Regions from separate parts of the Exiguobacterium sp. E17S genome, predicted to be linked through region 1. Evidence: a T-box and tRNA genes for the amino acid it is inferred to sense, from the RefSeq annotation. Region 1 holds a T-box; the other regions hold tRNA genes.
The links. A T-box is a leader RNA that pairs with one kind of tRNA and senses whether it is charged. The one in region 1 lies ahead of AC3B4V_RS06445 (valine--tRNA ligase), so its partner is inferred to be a tRNA-Val.
Positions count from the first base shown of each region.

Region 2: it has a tRNA-Val gene. The T-box ahead of AC3B4V_RS06445 (valine--tRNA ligase) is inferred to sense a tRNA for this amino acid. The anticodon was not compared.
Region 3: it has a tRNA-Val gene. The T-box ahead of AC3B4V_RS06445 (valine--tRNA ligase) is inferred to sense a tRNA for this amino acid. The anticodon was not compared.

Region 1 covers NZ_JBYLRU010000001.1:1,232,185-1,237,934, reverse strand. The annotation lists gene hemC (hydroxymethylbilane synthase) at 1-447, shown strand, start outside; gene AC3B4V_RS06460 (uroporphyrinogen-III synthase) at 437-1,117, shown strand; gene hemB (porphobilinogen synthase) at 1,114-2,103, shown strand; gene hemL (glutamate-1-semialdehyde 2,1-aminomutase) at 2,100-3,410, shown strand; T-box leader at 3,465-3,694, shown strand; gene AC3B4V_RS06445 (valine--tRNA ligase) at 3,745-5,750, shown strand, end outside.
Region 2 covers NZ_JBYLRU010000005.1:53,592-59,341, forward strand. The annotation lists gene AC3B4V_RS13910 (sterol desaturase family protein) at 1-541, opposite strand, end outside; gene AC3B4V_RS13915 (hypothetical protein) at 668-946, shown strand; gene AC3B4V_RS13920 (metallophosphoesterase family protein) at 982-1,716, opposite strand; gene AC3B4V_RS13925 (PTS sugar transporter subunit IIC) at 2,077-3,099, shown strand; tRNA gene AC3B4V_RS13930 (tRNA-Val) at 3,197-3,269, opposite strand; partial or broken gene AC3B4V_RS13935 (efflux RND transporter permease subunit) at 3,457-5,750, shown strand, end outside.
Region 3 covers NZ_JBYLRU010000005.1:64,452-70,201, forward strand. The annotation lists gene AC3B4V_RS13960 (histidine phosphatase family protein) at 1-59, opposite strand, end outside; gene AC3B4V_RS13965 (response regulator transcription factor) at 76-726, opposite strand; gene AC3B4V_RS13970 (sensor histidine kinase) at 728-2,077, opposite strand; gene AC3B4V_RS13975 (YdhK family protein) at 2,225-2,776, shown strand; tRNA gene AC3B4V_RS13980 (tRNA-Val) at 2,823-2,895, opposite strand; gene AC3B4V_RS13985 (nitroreductase family protein) at 3,034-3,660, opposite strand; gene yhfH (protein YhfH) at 3,846-3,992, shown strand; gene AC3B4V_RS13995 (polysaccharide deacetylase family protein) at 4,403-5,029, shown strand; gene AC3B4V_RS14000 (YkyA family protein) at 5,045-5,686, shown strand.

The DNA of each region.
Region 1 (5,750 bases):
CCGTTTGACGGGATTTTGCTCGCAGCAGCTGGTCTACAACGGATGGGTTGGTCTGAAGACGTCGTCTCGGAATATCTCTCGACAGATGACATGATTCCAGCCGTCGGTCAAGGAATCCTCGGTATCGAATGTCGCGAACATGACCAAGAAGTACGTGACCTCCTGCACCTGATCCATGATCAGATGACAGAAAAAGTAGCTTACGCAGAGCGCGCGTTCTTAGCGGCGATCGAAGGTAGCTGTCACGTTCCGGTCGGTGGATTTGCAACGATCAACGAAGACATGTCAACGACACTCGTCGGATTCATTGGATCCGTCGATGGAGAGCAAATTCTACTCGAGCGCGAATCAGGTCTAGACCCGATGCAACTCGGTCAAGATGTTGCCGAACGTCTGCTTGCTTCGGGCGGTCGTGAGATTCTCGCGACACTTCCGGATGACTTGTAAGCAGGTACTCTTCACGGGCAGCCGACCACCGACGACCGAGCAGATCGCGCGACTGCGCGCCGTCGCGATCGAGTCAGTGCACTATCCTGTCATTGAAACGCTACCGGTTTCGTTTACATTGCCGAAGGGAATTGATTGGCTCATCGTGACGAGTCCGAATGGTGTCCACCGGATTGCTGATGCGTTGCCTGAATTAGCAGCAACGCGTATCGCGGTCGTCGGACGAAAGACGGCAGACGCACTTGCGAAGTACGGTCGAACAGCCGATTTCTGTCCGTCGACCTTTACAGGAGACGCACTCGTCGCAGAACTCGGACCACACTTGTCTGACGGCGATTATATCGTCTTTGCGCGAGGGAACCGATCGCGGCAAGCGCCGGTCGATCAGTTACGAAACCTGAATCGATATACGATCGAAGATATCATCACCTATGAAACCGTCACTCGTCGGCTACCTGAAGCACTTGTCAGAACAGCAACCTATATTGGACTGCAGAGTCCTTCCGCTGTCGAAGCGATTGCTCCACTATCCCCGCAGACGACGTTCATCGTCATTGGGACGATTACGGAGCAAGCAGCAAAAGCAGCCGGACTTCAACCGATCCATGTCGCCCGTGAATTCACGGTAGACGGCATGATTGATCGTATCATTGAGGAGGAATCAGCATGAACACATTAGAATACGCACGTCACCGTCGTTTGCGCCATACCGCATCACTCCGGTCACTCGTCCGCGAGAACCAGTTGCATAAATCAGATTTGATTTATCCGATCTTCGTCGCTGAAGGTGAAGATATTAAACGCGAAGTCAGTTCGATGCCTGGCGTCTTCAACTTATCACTTGATCATCTGACGGCTGAGATTGAAGAAGTCGTCGCACTCGGAATTGAATCTGTCATTTTATTCGGTGTTCCGCATGACCACTTGAAAGACGAGCAAGGATCAGGTGCGTTTCACGATCACGGGATCGTTCAAGAAGCGACACGTCTCGTCAAGAAGGTTGCCCCGCAGCTAACGGTCATCGCTGACACATGCTTATGTGAATATACGTCGACAGGTCACTGTGGGATCGTCGCTGACGGTACGGTCGATAATGATGCGTCATTACCGCTTCACGTCAAGACAGCGATCTCACAAGCTCGAGCGGGTGCCGACGTCATCGCTCCATCATCGATGATGGACGGATTCGTCGCAGCGATTCGTCAAGGATTAGACGAGAACGGCTTCAGCCATATTCCAGTCATGAGCTATGGTGTTAAATATGCGTCTGCTTATTACGGTCCATTCCGTGATGCAGCGAATTCGGCACCGGGAGAAGGCGACCGGAAAGGTTATCAAATGGATCCAGCAAACCGTCGCGAAGCGTTCCGCGAAGCAACAGCGGACGTCGATCAAGGAGCTGACTTCATGATCGTCAAACCTGCGCTTGCGTTCATGGATATCATTCGCGATGTGCGCGAGCGAATTGATCTGCCGATCGTCGCGTATAACGTATCGGGTGAGTATGCGATGGTCAAAGCTGCTGCCTTGAACGGCTGGATTGATGAAGAACGAATCGTCCTTGAGACGATGCTTGGCTTTAAACGAGCAGGCGCTGATTTAATCATCACCTATTTCGCAAAAGACATTTGTCGTTACCTGGAGGGGTCGAAATGAGCTTAATTAACCAGAACTCAAAATCAAAAGAAGCATTCGAGCGGGCACTCCCGCTCATGCCGGGTGGTGTAAACAGCCCGGTCCGTGCTTATAAATCGGTCGGGATGACACCGATTTTCGCAGATCATGCGAAAGGATCAAAGCTCTATGACATCGACGGAAAAGAGTATATCGATTACGTCTTGTCATGGGGACCAATGATTCTCGGTCATGCCGATCCAATCGTCACGTCAGCGATCCAAGAACAAGCGACACGTGGCTGGAGCTACGGGACACCAACGGAAATCGAATCAGCGATGGCGGAAGTCGTCATCAGTCGTGTGCCGTCAGTCGAAGTCGTCCGGATGGTCAACTCAGGAACAGAAGCTACGATGGCAGCGCTTCGTCTCGCGCGTGGTTACACAGGTCGGACGAAAATCCTCAAGTTCGAAGGCTGTTACCATGGTCACGGTGACTCGCTCTTGATCAAAGCAGGTTCAGGTGTCGCGACACTCGGATTACCAGATTCACCAGGCGTTCCGGCGCAAATCGCGAGCATGACGCTGACGGTTCCATACAACGATTTGGACGCTGTCCGGATCGCGTTCGAAAAACACGGCGACGATATCGCTGGTGTCATCGTCGAACCGGCTGCTGGGAACATGGGCTTCGTGCCACCAGAACCAGGCTTCCTCGAAGGCTTACGGGAGATCACATCGGAAAACGGCGCTTTATTGATCTTTGACGAAGTCATGACCGGTTTCCGTGTCGGATTCCACTGTGCGCAAGGACATTTCGGTGTCACACCGGACATCACGTGTCTCGGTAAAGTCATCGGCGGCGGAATGCCAGTCGGTGCTTACGGCGGACGTCGTGACATCATGGAACAGATCGCACCACAAGGTCCAATCTATCAAGCGGGTACATTATCCGGGAACCCACTCGCGATGGCAGCGGGTCTAGCGACATTGACACAATTGAAACCAGAACACTATGCAGAGTTCGACCGAAAAGCGAGCCGTTTGTCAGAAGGCTACCTGAACGCTGCGGCGAAATATAACATTCCGCTGACGACGAACCGCGCAGGCGCGATGTTTGGTGTCTTCTTTACGGATGAACGTGTCACGAACTTCGAAAAAGCGAAAACATCGAACCTTGAGATGTTCCGTTCGTATTATCAAAAGATGGCGGCGCGTGGTGTTTTCTTACCACCGTCACAATTCGAAGGTCTCTTCCTGTCGATCGCCCATACGGACGAAGACATCGAGCGGACGATTGAAGCCGTCGAATTGACGTTCCAAGAACTCCAAGTTGAATTTGGTCGTTAAGCAGTTCTTGACGATTACTTGAAGTCTCGGCTAAAATGAGTAAAGAAGAAAATGGCAACAGCGATGACGGGAAGAGTAGTCCTGTATTCGTACCGGTGTAGAGAACACATCCTTGGCTGAAAGATGTGACGGGCGAACAGGAGGAAGGTCACCCCACGAGCTGGTATCGTAAGTCTTACGAGCGATATCCGTCCTCCACACGTTACGTGGCTCGAGGGCATCCGATTATGGATGAACTAAGGTGGTACCGCGGAAAAAAGCAACGGCTTTCTTTCGTCCTTAGCATAGGACGAGAGAAGCCGTTTTTATTATGGACAAAAAGGGAGCGATCAGGATGCAGGAATTATCAATGCCAACGAAGTATGATCCGCAGGCAACGGAAGAAAAATGGTACGACTTTTGGGTGAAAGGTGACTATTTCAAAGCCGATCAGGATCCAGAAAAAGAGCCGTACACGATCGTCATTCCACCACCGAACGTCACAGGTAAATTGCATCTCGGTCACGCATGGGACACGACGTTACAAGACATGCTGACACGGATGAAGCGGATGCAAGGGTTCGACGTCCTTTACCTACCAGGAATGGATCATGCCGGTATCGCGACGCAAGCAAAAGTCGAACAAAAACTGCGGGCAGAAGGACAATCACGCCTTGAAATGGGTCGTGAGAAATTCCTCGAGCAATCATGGGCATGGAAAGAAGAGTACGCGTCAACGATCCGTGCACAATGGGCAAAACTTGGTCTCGGACTCGATTATTCGCGTGAACGCTTCACGCTTGACGAAGGATTGTCAGAAGCGGTTCAAGAAGTCTTCGTGAAACTTTACGAAAAAGGCTTGATCTACCGCGGCGAATACATCGTTAACTGGGACCCAGCAACAAAAACAGCGATCTCAGATATCGAAGTCATCTATAAGGATATTGAAGGTGCGTTCTATCACTTCAGCTATCCACTAACGGACGGTTCAGGTCACGTTGAACTAGCGACGACACGTCCTGAGACGATGCTCGGTGATACAGCGATTGCCGTGAATCCGAAGGATGAGCGTTATGCTCACCTCGTCGGAAAAACGATCACGTTACCAATCGTTGGTCGCGAGATTCCGATCGTTGCCGATGACTATGTCGACATGGAGTTCGGTACAGGTGTCGTTAAAATCACACCAGCCCACGACCCGAACGACTTCGAAGTCGGTAACCGTCACGAGTTACCACGTGTCCTCGTCATGAATGAAGATGGAACGATGAACGAGAACGCAGGGAAATACGAAGGTATGGATCGCTTCGAATGCCGGAAACAAATCGTTGAAGATTTAAAAGCAGAAGGTGTTCTAATCAAAATCGAACCACACTTGCACTCTGTCGGTCACTCGGAGCGTTCAGACGCGATCGTTGAGCCGTATCTCTCACTCCAATGGTTCGTTAAAATGGAGCCACTCGCGCAAAAAGCACTTGAGGAGCAACAAGGACCAGACAAGGTTAACTTCGTTCCACAACGCTTTGAGAACACATATGTACGCTGGATGGAAAACATCCGTGACTGGTGTGTCAGCCGTCAACTGTGGTGGGGACACCGGATTCCGGCTTGGTACCATAAAGAAACAGGTGAAGTCTACGTTGGCAAGGAAGCACCAGCCGATATCGAGAACTGGGAGCAAGACAACGATGTCCTCGATACATGGTTCTCTTCAGCGCTTTGGCCGTTCTCGACGATGGGGTGGCCGAATACGGACGCTGCTGATTATCAAAAATACTTCCCGACATCGACACTCGTTACGGGTTATGACATCATCGCTTTCTGGGTATCACGGATGATCTTCCAATCGTACGAATTCACAGGACAACGTCCATTCCAAGACGTCTTGATCCACGGATTGATTCGTGATTCGGAAGGACGCAAGATGTCGAAATCCCTCGGGAACGGAATCGACCCGATGGATGTCATTGAGAAGTACGGTGCCGATTCACTCCGTTGGTTCTTAACGACAGGATCAACGCCAGGGAACGATCTCCGTTTCTACTGGGAAAAAATCGAAGCAACATGGAACTTCTCGAACAAACTGTGGAATGCAAGCCGTTTTGCCTTGATGAACATGGATGGTCTAACGTTTGATCAGATCGATTTGACAGGCGAGAAGTCACTCGCAGATAAATGGATTCTGACACGCTTACAGACGACGATCGACGATGTGACGCGTCTGTCGGATAAATATGAATTTGGTGAAGCGGGACGAATTCTTTATCACTTCATCTGGGAAGACTTCTGTAACTGGTACATCGAGATGGCGAAATTACCACTCAACGGGGAAGATGAAGCAGCGAAGCAGACGACGCGTTC
Region 2 (5,750 bases), on a different contig from region 1:
ACAACCAGTCCCCCATCGGATTTGATACACCAAACCAATAGTGTTCATTTTTGAAATGATGTAATAGATGCGTCTTTTTCATCCATTTTCCAAAGCGTGTTCTCGGTTTCAGCGGAACGTGTGCCACGTAATGTTTCCATTCATACACAAGCAACATGACGATCAATCCACTCGCGGCTGCAGCTGTCGAAACGATAGATTGCGTCAGAAGATAGGTCAGAGCCGCAAAGAAACCAAGATTCGGCAAGGAATACCAGACCGGTAAAAACAACAGATGCAGTTCATTCGGATGCGCATGATGATCGTAATGAAGTCGCTTCAACAACTTTCGTCCAAGCATATTTTTAGGCGGTGGTAAATGGAACAAAAAACGATGCGTCAGGTATTCACTGAAACTAAAGACGATCAGTCCAAGACAAAAGAACAGTAAAATCGACCAATGAAACGGCTGAGCAATGGTATAACTACTTATTCCAATCAGTAGTACGAGCATGATCAAAATATCCGGAAATAGAAAAAAACGGCGATAGATGTCTGACATAGATGCCCTCTCCTTTCTTTTTTCGTTACAGCGTCTAATCGTACGTTCATCGATTCGTCATGTTTTTTACTTCAAGTCGTGTAATCATTCTCACTCTTTCCCTTATACTAAATAGGGAATGGAGTGATGATCGCTTTGAGTTTATCGACCGGAATCATCTTCGTGTTACTCGCCTATACACTCATGTCGCTCTACGACATGTGGCAGGTATATCGGACTACTAGCAAGCTTTGGATGTTTGTATTATTTCTTGCAACATTGATCAGTCTCATCGTTGCCTTTTTTGTGGCCCCTGTCCTTGCGCTATTCTTTTACTGGTCACGCCATCCATTGAAACGAAACATCGGTATCGTGTTATTGATTGTCGTGTGCCTCATCTCAATTACGACGAAGCTATCTGCTTAATCGACTTCCTTCATGAACTACTCATGAAGGTTTTTTCATGTCCTACTACCGAAGAAGAGACGGCGCATCAACTCACGTTCCGGCATCTCCGTCGTATTGAGGACGTCTAAAAATGGTCGATCATCATATGGAAGCTTCAGGATTTCTGAACGGACTTGATCCTTCTCCCAATCGATAATTGCTACTGGAGCAATAGCTGTTTCCTGACATCCAAGTGCACCTGGATTAATAAAGAGCGTTTGCTCTGTCTCGACTTGTTGCGCTGGATGATGATGACCGAATCCAATGATCCGCGCCTCACTTCCAGCAAACAGGACGGATAAGTTTTCTTTCGTTCCATCCACCGCTTGCTTTAACGGCTCTTCACCAATCTTCTTCGTCTGGTCGGCATAAGCATAGTGCGTCAGGTGCATCGTTTGTTCCTGATGCATGATATTTAAGACACGCGGTAATCGTTCCAAATACTTTTGATTTTCTTGCGTCAACGTATCCGCAATCCATTGGTGGTGCTCTTTAGCATGGCGGTAACTATCGGGATAGTTCTCCCCATGGATTAAAGCAAGGACACATTCATCATGATTCCCAGAAATCGTTTGAATATCAAGTCGTTGCTTCAATAGATCAATGACTTCATTATGCTCTGGTCCAATGCCGACAAGATCACCGAGACAATAGACGGCATCGATATCTGGTTGTTGATCAAGATAGGACAATACCGCACGTAATGCTGATGCATTGCCATGAATATCTGTAAAAAGCATCACTTTCATGTAAACGCCTCCATTGTTGTTAAATTAGGATTTCCCGATGATACCGTGAATTCCTGTCAGATTTCAGGAAAAAATAAATTGTCAGAAAATATTGATTATTATTCAAGAGCGTGTTAGGCTTAGAAAAATTCACAGAGAGGGGCACGATCGAATGATTCCGACGCAACAGCCATTTAACCAAGTTGGACGACTGATTATTCTATGCATGAGGGACTGAAAACTTTTCCGATGATGAAACGGAAATGATTTTTGGGCCCTTCTTTCGATGCATCGAATGAGGCGCCCGCACAGAATGAGTGGCGCCTATCCCAAAAACGGATAGGCTTTTTTCATGGCAAAAAATAGAGATAGATAGAGAGGATGACAACGTTGAAAGAATATGCGATGGATCGAATGGTAAAAGTATCAGCTGGAATGGCAAATGCCGTTCTTGTAACACTCGGTGTCGGACTCCTGATTGAGACGCTCGGAAATCTTCTACATATCCAAATGCTACTGACGATTGGTGGTGTCGCAAAAGTACTACTCGCCCCTGCGCTTGGTGCCGGTATTGCCTTTCAGCTCGGAGGAAACACACTTGTCCTGTTCAGCGCAATGATCGCAGCGACGATTGGTGGTGCCGCTCTTCAATCGACTGCTTCTGGACTCGTTCTTGTACCCGGTCAACCAATCAGTGCGTTACTCGCAGCTGCTGTCGCTGTATACGTCGGAAAACGCATGACTGGAAAAACGAAATTTGACATGATGGTGATCCCGATGAGTGCTGTCCTTGCTGGTGGCGTGACTGGAATTGGTGCTGCTGCCGTCACGACACCACTCCTTACAAAATTCAGTGCCATGATCACGGCTTCAGTCGAGTCTTCTCCTATTGCTACATCTCTTGTCATTGCACTCATCTTTAGTGTCTTATTGATGTCTCCTGCTTCGTCCGCTGCACTGGCTATCGCTTTGCAACTTGATCCTGTAGCAAGTGCCGCTGCGCTCATTGGCTGTTCCGCTCAATTCGTCGGCTTTACGTTGATGGCATATCGTCAGACGGATCCAGGTGGTTTGATTGCTTCATTCTTTGTAACACCTAAAGTACAATTCCCGAATATCGTTAAAAATCCACGTCTTGTCGTTGCACCGTTTCTCGCAGCGATGATTTCAGCTCCTGTCGCGACGCTCCTTCTCTCTTTGAAAGTACCGTATGAACTCGCAGGACTTGGATTAAATTCGATGATTGCCCCACTCAATATCTTCGTCAACCAAGGTCCTCAGGCGTTCCTCGTCTTCTTCTTGACTGGTGTCGTTCTACCTGGCGTCTTGACGCTTGTCTTCTATCGATTGACGACCGTCGCAGGGTGGACGAAGCGTGGCGATCTTCATCTCGAAATTCAATAAAACAGTTTACCTGCCTACCAACTATTCCTGATTGATTTCGGGAATAGTTTTTTTAACGCAAAAAAAATCGCTCCTTCAAAAAGGAGCGATTTCGGTATGATTCTGACTGGGCTCGAACCAGCGACCTCTACCCTGTCAAGGTAGCGCTCTCCCAGCTGAGCTACAGAATCATGCTGTGTTGTTACTGGGTATGTTTTTATTATAGCAGCATATCGAAAAGTGTAAAGCCTTTTTAACAAAAAAAATTTATCTTTTTTCAAAAAGATCTTTTTAAATAAAAACAGTTTTAAAGTTGCGGGTTCTATGAGTGTCCTCTACTATGTAAATAAGCACATATAAAAAGAAAGGAGCGTTCATATGAACTTTTTAACCCGATTTAGTTTGAAGAACTCGGTTGCTGTCTTCATCATTGCAATCCTATTGATTTTAGGAGGCGTGTATTCCTTCTCACAATTAAAAGTCGATCAGTTCCCAGAAATCGAGTTTCCTCAGATTTCAATCGAAGCGGTTTACCCTGGTGCATCTCCTGACGATGTCGATAAACAAGTTGTCTCAAAGCTTGAAACTTCCCTTAAAGGAATTGAAGGGGCTACCAAGCTAACGAGTTCTTCTTATGAAAGTATCGGTATCTTAAACATCGAATTCCCGTTCGATACCGATATGGATAAGGTCGAACAACAAATCGATGCTGCAATCCAAGATGCGAATCTACCGGAGGAAGCAACGACGAAATTGAATCGTTTGTCCTTTGGATCGTTCCCGATCTATAACATCTCTTTCTTTAGTAAGGATGGTAAAGACATCGAAAAAATCCTAAAGGAAGATATCGAACCTGAACTTAGTAAGATTCCAGGAATCAACAGCGTCTCCGTTGGTGGCTATAAGGATGATCTCGTTCAAATCACCGTCGATAAGGAGAAAGCGACGGAAGCGGGTCTCTCGCTCTCGAGCATCAAGGAACAAATCAATGGAAAGTATGTCTCGTTCCCATCTGGTCAGCTATCAGAAAACGATTCGAAAATTCCGATTCGCGTTGAGGAAAAACTAGAAAATCTAGATAAACTAAAAAATCTACAATTGACACCTGCTGCAGGTGCGACTAGTTCATCAAGTAACGGTCAAACAGGTGGTTCATCTGCTGGCGGTCCACCACAAGGTGCAACGCAAGGTCCACCAAGTACAACAGGTGGAGCAGCTGCAGATCAGGCGTCTGAACCTGCAGAACCGATTCGCCTAGAGGATATCGCAAAAATCGAAGCAGTCTCGCAACAAAGTGAAAAAACACGTTACGACTTAAAAGATTCCTTATCGATGGCAATCACGAAAAAACAAGATGCCAATACAGTCGAAATCGCAGATGAAGTCACGAAGATCCTCAATAAATATGACGATCAAGTCGACTATACGATTGGAATCGATTCAGCGAAGGATATCGAGGAGTCCGTTGCGACACTCGTCAAAGAAGGATTACTTGGTGCACTCTTCGCATCACTCGCTGTACTCTTGTTCTTACGGAACCTTCGCGCGACGATCATCGCCATCGTCTCGATTCCATTATCATTACTCATCGCTGCTATCTTCTTGAACTGGCAAGATATCTCCCTGAACATCATGACACTTGGTGGGATGGCTGTTGCAGTCGGTCGTGTCTCGATGATAGTATCGTTGTCATCGAGAACATCTTCCGGCGCGTCCGAAAATCCGAATCCGGTATGACGGATGAGATCATCGAACAATCGACAAAAGAAATTCTAAAAGCAATCACGTCATCGACGCTGACGACCGTCGTCGTCTTCCTGCCGATTGGATTTGTCGGTGGCATTACTGGTAAGTTCTTCTTACCGTTCGCTTTGACGATTATTTTCTCACTACTTGCTTCACTACTTGTGGCAATCACGATCGTACCGATTCTCGCGAAGTTTGCATTCAAGAAGGTACCAGCGGAAGAAAAAGAAGGAGTTCTTCAACGGTGGTACGGCAAGCTGATTGAAAAATCACTCTCGCACAAGGCGATCATCTTGGTCGTATCGTTTGTCCTTCTCGGTGGTTCCCTGGCGATCGTACCGCGTCTCGGCTTTACGTTCATTCCGAACGAAGCATCGAAGACCTTGACGGCATCGCTTGAACTTCCGGCTGCCACATCACTTGAAAAAACAAGTGACGTCTCGTTTGAGATGGAAAAAATGTTTGATAAAGAAAAAGCCATTGCTGACGTGACGACTTCTGTCGGAGCGCGTGACTTCACGACAGGCTTACGTCTCGATAATAAAGCAAGTTACTTCTTGAATCTAAAAGACGGTGTAAACGTCGAGAAAACGATCAAGTCACTTGAAACACAGATGGAAGACATCGCTCAAGATGAAAACGTCGATGTCAAAATCAGTGTGGCTGAACTATCGACAGGTGGTCCTCCGTCGAATAACAATGTCGATGTCGACTTGTTCTCGAACGACCTCGAAGCCCTTCAAGAGGCGGCAAAACTCGTCGAGGATAACATGTCGAAAAATAATGATTTGAAATATATCACGAACAACTTCAGCGAAAAACAAAAGCAGTATCTCGTAGAAATCGATCCTGAGAAAGCAAGTGATCGCGGACTATCTGGTTTCCAGATTCTCGGTACCGTTAACGATCAAACGAAGCCAGTTACG
Region 3 (5,750 bases), on a different contig from region 1:
TTCCGTTCATCTAGTGAATATGTCGAGTGTGCGTGCCGTACGAAATAGAGTGTCGTCATGTTTTGATTTTCCCCTTTATTGGTGTGTCCATCGGTATCCGATTCCGCGAACTGTTTCGAGATGCTGTTCAATCGGAAAACCGCAAACACGTAGTTTTTCTCTTAAATGTCTGATATGCGAGTCGATCGTCCGCTCGTCTACAGACGCTTCCGCTCCCCATAACATCGTCGTTAGTTGATCGCGTGTCCAAACACGTCGTGGAGAATCTAAAAATACACCTAACAACTCAAACTCCGTCTTCGTTAACGAAATCTTTTGTTGGAGGTAACTACAACGATAGCTTTCCCGGTCATAGGATAGACCATCATACTGTTGCTGTAATAAAACTTCCATTCGCCCGATCAGTTCCCCTTCTTGAATCGGTTTTGATATGTAATCATTCGCTCCTACTTCTCGTGTCCTAATGATGTCTTCCCGCTGATTCCGAGCCGTAACCATCAAGATTGGGATGTTAGAGTGTTCTCGAATGAGACGACAACATGTCCAGCCATCCATATCCGGCATCATGACATCTAGTAAAATCAGGTCGAATACGTGCTGACGGCAGAGATCAAGAGCTTGTTGCGCAGAATCCACAAGCTGACACGTGTACCCATACGGCTGAATATACAGTTTGAGCAGTTCAAGCATTCTTGGTTCATCATCTACGATCAATACATGCGGCATTTTATTTCTCCTTCCACTGCAGTGTCACTTGTGTTCCATGTCCAAGTTGACTCTTGATGTTCAATTCTGCACCATGTGTCTGAGCAATTGCTTCAACGATGGAGAGTCCGATTCCAGTTCCTCCATGTTTTCGAGAACGAGATGCTTCCGTTCGGTAGAGCCGTTTCGTTACATGAGGTAAAGATTCTGCAGCGATCCCTTCTCCTGTATCTTCGATTTGAATGAAAGCCCCTACTGCGTTGACACCATAACGAACGATAATTTTTCCCGACGTCGTATGTCGCCGTGCATTTTCAATGATATTCACGATCATCTGACGGAGCTGCTGAGCGTCACCCATCACTTCTAATCGCTCACCTTCTATCTCGAACGAAACATTTTCTTGTTCGATGTCTGGACGCATCAATCGTATCACTTGATGAATCAAGTCTTCGACATCGACAGGTTTTTGCTCCATCATAAAAGCATTGGCGTCAATTCGTGCTAGCCAAAACAATTGCTCAATCCATTCATTCATTTGCTGACTTTCTTCTCGAATGATCGTAATGTAGCGTTGTTGCTCATCCGGCGTCAACGTTTGGCGTTCGAGAATATCCGCGTATCCCTTTATATATGTCAATGGTGTTCGTAGTTCATGAGATACGGTTGCTAAAAATTCGGATCGTTCCCGATTCAAAAAATCGAGATCTTGTTTTAATTGCTGAATCGAACGCGCCAATTGTCCCAGTTCATCTTTTCGATCAATCGGCAACTCTCCACCTTCCCCATCCAATAGACGCGCTGTCGCTTTTTCCATCTGAATCAACGGACGAGAAATGAGTCGGGTCGTCCAAATGCTTGCCGCACCCGCTAATAAAAGCGCTAGCAGCCCCACTTGGAGAAACTGCTGTTTCAACGGATCAAGTACGTGATCTACGATTTCTTTAGAAGCGAACATGAATACATGACCACGATGTTCCCCGTCAATGGTGATGGGACTGTCCGTCATTAAAAAGTCACGCATCGTCACGATTTTTCCTTGTTGACGGTAATCAAAATCCGTATGCTCTAACATGCTCTTCATCTCATTCGACAAATGTCGTGACGCTTCGAGTTGTTTTCCATCTGCATCAGTGATCACCACAGTAAACGATGAATCTGCTTCCATCATGCTGACATGGCGCATCGTCGTTTGGTCATAGGAATCGACAAGGACATCACGGTGTGTATTTCCTCGGTTCAGTAAACCGTCTACTACTTCCTGCGTTCGTGTTTGAGACAACTGATAATACAATGTCCCAAACAACACACTGCCACAAATTAAAAATGCCGCAAGCACGATTCCTCCGACTGAGTATGAAATACGACGCATGACGATTCCTCCTTTTTCTCTCCATTTTTAGTATAGCTAAAAAAAACGCGATCGACGCAGGCAAACGAAACTGTCACCTCATCTGCACACGATTTGCATATACGCTGGGTATAGTAAAGAAGACTAGTGACTTCAGGAGGGTTTTATATGAAAAAATCATTGACATTAACCGCACTTGCTCTTAGTTCTACGCTTTGGCTCGGTGCATGTGGATCCGCCAATAACGATGGAAGTAATAGTGACTCACACGATATGTCTCATGGAGATATGATGCATTCGAGCGACGGAAAGCTACCATCCGGTTTAAAGGAAGCCAGTGATCCGACTTATCCGAAAGGAAGCAACGTCACGTTGACGACGGATCATATGGACGGTATGGACGGAGCTAAAGCAACGATTGCGGGAGCTTACGACACCGTCGTCTATGCGATCAGTTACAAACCGACTACTGGTGGAAAGATGGTGAAAAATCATAAATGGGTCATTCAGGAAGAACTCGATCCCGTTCCAACTAAGCCACTGCAAGTTGGTGATGAAACAACTGTCAAAGCGGATCATATGAAAGGTATGGATGGAGCAAAAGCGACGATTGATGAAGTAAAGGAAACGACGGTCTACATGGTGAACTATGAACCGACGGACGGTGGAGAGATGGTGAAAAACCATAAATGGGTCACAGAGGATGAGATAAAGAAATAATAAAAAAAGCCCGCTTTTCCTATAAAGGAAAAGCGGGCTTTCGGTATGATTCTGACTGGGCTCGAACCAGCGACCTCTACCCTGTCAAGGTAGCGCTCTCCCAGCTGAGCTACAGAATCATGTTTGCAGTACATTATGTACTTGCTAGGACATGTATTAATATATCAAGAAACTAAAAGGCTGACAAGTCTTTTTCTGAAAAAAAAATAAAAATTAAAATGGAGGAATTGAACCCCGCTTCCTCCATTTTGAATGACTTACAGGAAGGTCGATACTTGATCAATCGGTAAACGTAGTGCCGGACGCTTTTTCGCATCTTCAACCGCTTTTCCGACAGCAATCAACATGACCGGTACATACCGTGACTCGGTGATGAACGTTTCCGCAAAACGTTGATGATCGAATCCACCCATTGCGAGTGTTGATAATCCACGCGCTTCTGCCGCAAGCATCAATTGCATCGCAGCAAGGCTCGCATTCGACATTGCCGCATCGCGCCCATAGGCTTCACTTTGATAAGCGCCTTCTACCTGTGCCTTGATCGAATCAAATAAATCCTCTGTCATGCCACCTGCTTCTACTGCTGGACCGTACACCGGATTGTAGTTTCGATTAGCTTGAACATCACCTAAGATCGCAATGACTGCTGAAGCCGAAGTGATAGCCGGCTGATTGTATGCGATCGGTGCAAGCTGTTGCTTCGCTTCTTCTGAATGGAAGACCGTGAAATGCCAGTGTTGCAAATTCCAAGCACTCGGCGCCGCTGTCGTCCATTCTAATAGTTCTTCCACTTCCTGTTTTGAAAGTTTGAACATTTCGTCGTAATGACGAACCGAACGTCTTTCTGTTAAGACACGCATTGTATCAAGTGTTGCATGTGTCATGTGTAAATCCCCCTTATTATTATCAGATTACTTAGATATCGTAGCATGTCTCTTTTTTATTGTCCTCTATCAATACTTCAAACGAATTTACTGTTATAAAACAATAGTTGACATTAAACTTCTGTACTAATACAATAAAAACAAGAAAAAAGACCATTGCGTTTATTTTGAAGGAGGAAAAACACATGGAACAACCCCTTTACCAAGAAGCATCTGCTGCATTCTATCGTGAGCTTCCCGTCAAGACGTGTGCCCATTGCGGAAAAGAGATGGATGAACAATGTGAATCCTATCAAACAGAATGCGATGAGTGTGCTGTAACAGAACACTAATAACACATGAAACAATCACTTATTCAGTGGTTGTTTTTTTATTTCTTACAAACTTCTTCTAAATAAATCGATATTTTTTAGAAAAATCGATTTTTCGTCATCTTTTTGTCATCTGTTTGTTACAAAAGAAACAGTCAGAATGTTACATTATCTGTATATGATATTTTTGACAAAAGGAGCGACAGACAACGATGGATCCATTTACCTCAAGCCACGCTAGCGAACTCGGTCCACGACCGCGTACAAAAAAAAGAAAGTTTTTCCCTCGATTTTTCTTACTTCTCACACTTGTTTTTCTCGGAGTTGGGGGATATGTCGCTTATCGATACGTTTTTACTCCTGAACAGCAATCCATTACGACAGGTAAATCCATTACTGAAGTACCTGTCGTCAATATGGAAAAAGCACGCGTGGAAAAATGGAATGGTGTGACGAAAAAAGTCGCTTATTTAACATTCGAGGATGGTCCATCCGCATTAACACCGGACTTACTTCGAACATTGGATCAACTTCAGACTCGTGCCACTTTCTTTTATCTCGGATCACAAGTAGATGCTTTTCCGCAAGAAGTCAAAGCTACTGCTAAAGCTGGACACTATATCGGATTACACGGGGAAACACACGATTACGATACATTGTACGAAAAAGGAAAGTATGTCTCAGAGATGCAAAGTGTTCAGAAGAAAATCCATGAGTTGACGAAGCTAACACCACATTTGACACGACCACCTTATGGCTCTGATCCCGGCATCACGAAAAAAATGGCATCTGCCATTCATTCAGCAGACTTCCGTGTGTGGGACTGGTCAATCGATTCAATGGACTGGTATTACAAAGATAGTGCAAAAGAAGTAGCGAATACGGTCATTCGGCGAGCAGAGCGTCCGTTTGAAATCATACTCTTACATGAACAACCACAAGCCATCAAGGCACTTCCAGCCATTGTTGCCGGACTTCAGAAAAAAGGCTATCAATTCGCGATTTATGATGAAGATTTCCATATTCCGTACAACTTCGCGCAACACTCGAATTTATAAGGAGTTACTATCCAGATGAAAAAAACATTCGTAGCAATACTGTTCCTGTCGAACTTCGGACTCGCTGCCTGCTCCAACGATTCACCAGCCTCTCTTCATGAACAGCTAGAGCAACAAGTGAAAGGTGAAGAGAAGGCATTTACGCTAGCTGATCAACGTGCTCGTAAGGATGAAATTTCAGTTAATACGTACCAAGCTGTTCTTGATGCAGGTGCTGAAGAAATCAAACGCTCTCAAAATGAACGAGAGGAATTAGAAGCCTTAAATGACGAACGGCTTGCTTTATTGAAACAAGAAGAAACGTTACGTAAGGAAACGTACGCTGCACTCGATCTTGAAGAATTGAAGGATGCTGTCAACAAACTTGATGGTAAAGCAAAAACAGAAGGAACTGCCTTAGTGACAATCATCAAGGAACGCGAGCAGACATTTCAAACGTTCTCGAAAACGTATCGACAAGCGATGGACGCTGAAAAGAAAGTGCTTTCACGCTTGACGAAAAAACCGGATTTCGTTAAGATTGATGAGTCAACAGCGGATTTAAATCGTTTAACACGGAAAGCTACCGCGTCATTAAAGAAGTGGAATGCGCTGACCGTTCAGTATAATCAAACGAAAACCCGGCTGTATCGTTTGCTCGACACATCAACTCAATAAATCACACAGGTTGCAACCAAACCCTGTCCAAAAAACCTGGACAAGGCCCCGTTGCAACCTTTTT